One region of the Microbacterium sp. NPDC056057 genome, then DNA from elsewhere that is predicted to be linked to it. Evidence: predicted binding sites of a transcription regulator. Region 1 holds the regulator's gene; the other holds the start of a gene.
The links. The regulator HspR, encoded in region 1, represses chaperone genes until heat shock. The targets are predictions, from matches to a motif close to AAGTTGAGTCNNNNNGACTCAACTT.
Positions count from the first base shown of each region.

Region 2: ACFC1K_RS07850 (Hsp20/alpha crystallin family protein) is a predicted target of HspR. The motif match lies at 1,173-1,197, and genes of this name have one in related genera.

Region 1 covers NZ_JBHJWS010000001.1:729,591-732,045, forward strand. Annotated here, with positions in the region: gene ACFC1K_RS03100 (DnaJ C-terminal domain-containing protein) at 1-816, shown strand, start outside; gene ACFC1K_RS03105 (heat shock protein transcriptional repressor HspR) at 870-1,340, shown strand; gene ACFC1K_RS03110 (collagen-binding domain-containing protein) at 1,404-2,455, opposite strand, start outside.
Region 2 covers NZ_JBHJWS010000002.1:172-2,626, reverse strand. Annotated here, with positions in the region: gene ACFC1K_RS07855 (nuclear transport factor 2 family protein) at 1-401, opposite strand, end outside; gene ACFC1K_RS07850 (Hsp20/alpha crystallin family protein) at 692-1,150, opposite strand; gene ACFC1K_RS07845 (hypothetical protein) at 1,396-1,698, opposite strand; gene ACFC1K_RS07840 (hypothetical protein) at 1,984-2,235, opposite strand.

The DNA of each region.
Region 1 (2,455 bases):
CTCTCCGACGCCGAGCAGCGCAAGGAGTACGACCAGATCCGCGCGATGGGCTCGGGCGCCCGATTCACGTCGGGCGGCCCGGGCGGCGCCGGCGGCTTCGAGGACGTCTTCTCGATGTTCAACCAGGGCCGCGGCGCGCGCTACCAGAGCGCCGAGGACTTCGACGACATCTTCGCGATGTTCAACCAGCAGCAGGGTGGCACCGGCTTCGGCTCCGGGCGGTTCGGGCAGACGAGCGGCGGTTACCGGGGCTTCGGTGGCCCGACGCGCGGTGCCGACGTCACGGCGCGCACGACGATCGACTTCGTCACCGCGACCAGGGGCGAGACCATCACGCTGGCGGGCGAGGACGGCAAGCCGTTCAAGGTCAAGATCCCCGCCGGTGTCTCGGACGGGCAGAAGATCCGGCTGCGCGGCCGCGGGCGTCACTCGCCCGACGGCGGTGAGAACGGCGACATCGTCGTGCAGGTCACCGTGCGACCGCACCCGGTGTTCACGCGGGACGGGCTGAACCTCCGTGTCACGGTTCCGGTGACGTTCACCGAGGCCGCGCTCGGCGCCACCATCGAGGTGCCGACGCTCGGCGGCGATCCGGTGCGGCTGCGCGTCGCGCCGGGCACGCCGTCCGGCCGCGTGCTGCGTGTCAAGGGCCGCGGCGTCGAGACGGCCAAGGGTACCGGCGACCTCCTCGCCGAGGTGCAGGTGGCCGTGCCGTCCCATCTCGATGAAGCCGCGCGCGAAGCGCTCGAGCGCTTCCAGAGCCTCGAGTCCAAGGAGAACCCCCGCGCCGACCTTATGGCCAAGGCGCAGGGCTAGACGATGGATGCGGGTCGCCTGGCGACCCGCATCCGGAGGATGGTGAGAGAAGGATGACCGAGGACGACATCGACGAGGATGCCCCGATCTTCGCGATCGCCGTCGCCGCCGAGCTGTCGGGCATGCACCCGCAGACGCTGCGTCAGTACGACCGGCTCGGGCTGGTCGTGCCCGCCCGCACGCAGGGCGGATCTCGGCGCTACTCGCTGCGCCACGTGGAGCAGCTCCGCGAGGTGGCCCGCATGTCGTCGGACGGCATCGGCCTCCCGGCGATCGTGCGCATCCTCGAGCTCGAGAACCGCGTGCAGGAGCTGCACAGCCGCGTCCGCGACCTCGAGGACCGCATGCGCGCCGAACTCGAGAAGCGGCCGGGCGCCCGCGTCTTCGCCGCCGGATCGACCGGCGCGGTCGTGACGCTGCGTCACGGCACGCGTGTGCGCCGCGCGACCGAAGTCGTGGTGTGGCGCCCGCGCACGGCGCTCGCGCAGCAGAGCGAACCCCCGGACGAGACCCCGGCGGGCTGATTCACGAAAGAGGGAGGGGACGGATGCCGTCCCCTCCCTCTTCGTGTGCACACGGGTCGTGCGTCAGACGCGTCGCGCCCGTCTCATGGCCAGCAGCAGACCCACCCCGATCAGGCCGACGGCTCCGAGCGGGACGAGGGGCGAGAGGCCGCCGCCACCCGTGGCCGGAAGCGGACGCATGCTCGCAGTGTTGGTCAGCGTCAGCTCCGCCGTCTGCGGGGTGCGGACCTCCGACATCGGCAGCGTGACCTTCCCGTCCTGATCGGGCACGAGGGTCTCGCCGCCGACGCTCCAGACCGGGGTGCCCCAGTCGACCCGAGGGATCGACGGCAGATCGGCTTCGCGCGCCTCGATGATCGTGCCGACCGGGAAGTAGGGCGACGTGATCGTGACGTTCGGCTCGAGCTCGATGCGCTCCTGCGGGACGCCGTCGAGCCACCAATCGGCGGGGAACGTGGTGCCCGCCGGGACCGACGACCCGCCATTGCCCGCGACGACCTTCGTCACCGCCCAGCGGGTCATCGCGACCACCGAGTTGGTGACTTCGAGCACCGGCGGCGTCTCGCCGGGGCCGATCTCGACGAAGCTCGCCGGGCTCCACGTCGTCTCGCCCCACTCGTAGCCCTCGGGCAGCGCGGATGGGTCGGGCTCCTCCTCGAGAACGTTGACGATCGTGCCGATCGGGAACGAGATCGGATTGCCCTGGCCGTCGACCGGACCCGCCGGCGTCCCGTCGGCAGGCAGCCCGAACCTCCCCACCAGCACATCGCGGCTCGGCAGGTGCGCCACGTAGTCGATCGTGAACGAGTCGACGAGGAGGTCGTCCGGATCGATGCCGTCCATGCTCTTCTGCACGAGGAACGTTCCCTCGATGAGCGACGCATCGTTGGTGAGCGTCGCGTGCACCACGGCCTGGTCGTCGACGCCGATCGTGAGCTGCTCGAGGTCGAACGCGGCGCCGAGCCAGGAGACGTGCCGGATGGTCGGCGCCGCCTGCTCCTCATACGTCACGACGGTGCCGTAGGGGAACAGCAGCGGCGCGCCCGCGTCGTCGACGGGGCCGACCGGCGCACCGTTGCCGGGGACCCGCAGCACGCCCTGCTGGATCACGTCCT
Region 2 (2,455 bases), on a different contig from region 1:
TGGGGCGGACGGAAGACACGCTCGACCACGGCATCGATGCCGACCTCATCGGGGTCGATCGATTCGACGTACAGTCGCGCCGACGCAATCAGTCCGTCACGGATGATCGCGACGATCACACCGCACGCTGCATACGGCTGGCCATCAGTATGGTGGCCGCTCCAAGCCAGTTCCCCCCACTCCATGTCGTCGAGCCGACAGAAGGAGAGCAGCTCGGCGTGGAAATCGGGGATGCCAGCGAACACGCCGGTCCAGTTCGAGAACACTTGTGCGCGTCCGACGAACTCCCGCCCCGGATGGGCAGGCTGCTCACTTCGATAGTCGAGGGCGAAGAAGGACGCGAAGCGCTCAGCGTCGTGGTCGTTCTGCGCTTGTGTGAGACGTTGGAGGACGGTGTCCATGGCGCACCCTCGCATCACGGTGTTCAAAGGGTTCCGGCGACAGAGGCCTGTGGCCGCGGCAAGCATTCCACCCCGCAGACGGGCACACAATCCCCCGTCACCGACCCTTGCCGAGCGTGCTGGAGGATCGGGTCTGGTGGAGTCGATCTGGCGTGGTCTGATGTCTACGCGAGCAGCCCCATGAGGATCCTGTGGTTGCAGTTACGGCCGCGATAGACGGTGCGAGGTGGCGTCTACTCGGACGGCGACCGCGTCACCCCGCCCGAGGGCGGGGTGACGCGGTCGTCGCGTTACTGCTCTAGCGGTTGTGGTTCGTCGGCGGTGTGCTCCTGTGCCCGGATGACAGGACGGCCGCCTTCGGATGCCACGTCGATTTTGCGGGGCCTGGCTTTCTCGCTGACCGGGATGGTGACGCTCAGTACGCCGTTGTCGTAGCTCGCGGTGATGCGCTCGGTGTCTACTCCCTGCCCCAGGTTGAGCTGACGAAGGAAGCTGGCGGCTTCACGCTCGCGGGTGATCCACTTGACTCCTTCGCCGCTGGACAGCGTCCGTTCGGCGCGGATCGTCAGCAGTTGGCCGTCCACATCGATGTCGACGGAACCCGGATCCACCCCGGGCAGGTCGGCGCTGAGGACGTAGTGGTCGCCGGAACGGTAGAGGTCCATCGGCATGCGGCGCGGGCCGCGGCGCGTGTCCATCAGTGTTGCCGCCAGGCGGTCGAGGTCGCGGAACGGGTCGTAGGTTGCCATGAGTTTCTCCTCTCAGAATCAAGAGTTGAGCCAACTCGACTCAACTAATCGTAGATTAGCACTCACGAAGGTGGAGTGCCAGATTTCTGCGTCCTGGGGCGGCCGTCGCTGAGCGACACGCCCATCACGACGACAGCGTCGAGCAGCTCGGGTCGCTCGCTTTCCCGAGAGCCGCACTCCGCTGGGACCGCCCTGCTCCCGGGGTGGTCGCCGCGCTCTTCTCCGTCGGCGGGCAGCCTGACGCCTCAGGCGGAGACGCGCTCTCGAATGGGCGGCAGATGCGGGATGGGCACAGGGCGCCGTGCGGCTGGCCGTGGTGGGCGACTGACCTTGTCGATGACGGCGTTGAGGACTTCCGACGGTGCCATCCAGTGCTCCGCGAGCCCGAGGTCGCGCAGCCACACGACGTCGTACTCGAGATCATCGACCTCATAGACGTGCGCCACGACACGCGCCTCGTGCATCTCTGGTAGCGAGAGATCCTCGATCAGCCACTTGATAGAGGTGACCCTGCGCATCCGGAATCGAGTGGTCGGGTCGGTTGACATTGTTCGCCTCCGTTCCTGGATCAACCAGCGGAAGCCCCGTCACGTCGGCAGCACACACGTCGCCGTGCAGCTGCTCCGCAGGGAGGATCGCCGAAGATCCCCGACGTGCGGCCACGAGCACTCCCGCCGGAATGTCGTCACGTCAATGATAGAAATCACGGATCGCACTCTCAAGAGCTGAGTGCCAGATGCCGGGTGCACGGCGGAGATGGAGGGCCGTGCCCGCCCTATCGGGAGGACCCTTCGGGCATCGGGTGTTCCAGCGTGCTTGTGTGCGCGTAGCGATCAAGCCGAATTGTCGGTCGATTCGTCGGCGACGGCGGCGAGCTCGAGGATCCGTGCTTCCAGCGCACGCAGGAGCGGCTCGCGTCTGGCCGTCTTCAGCACTTCGGTGATGTAGGACTGCGCGAGTCCTGTGGCAACGAGGCCGGCATAGCCGCTGTCCTCTATCTCGACCACGAGGTGACTGACGGTGTCGACATCGTCGGCGACCATCGCGCGGAGCAGTCGTGCTGCGAGCAGATCTGGGCCCTCCATGTCGGATCACTCCTTTCGTTGCGGGATTCTAGGAACCGATCCGGCAATGCTCAAGGGTGTCGACTGCACCCGCCGCACTCGTCTTTCGCCGTAAACCGCTCCCTCATGCGTGTCGCTGTGCCCGCACAGATCGGGGCCGCCGAACGAACCTCGAAGAGCGGGCACGGCACGTAGGCGGTGCCGCAAGCGTTCGTCGCAGGCGCCCAGACGCGACAGAGCC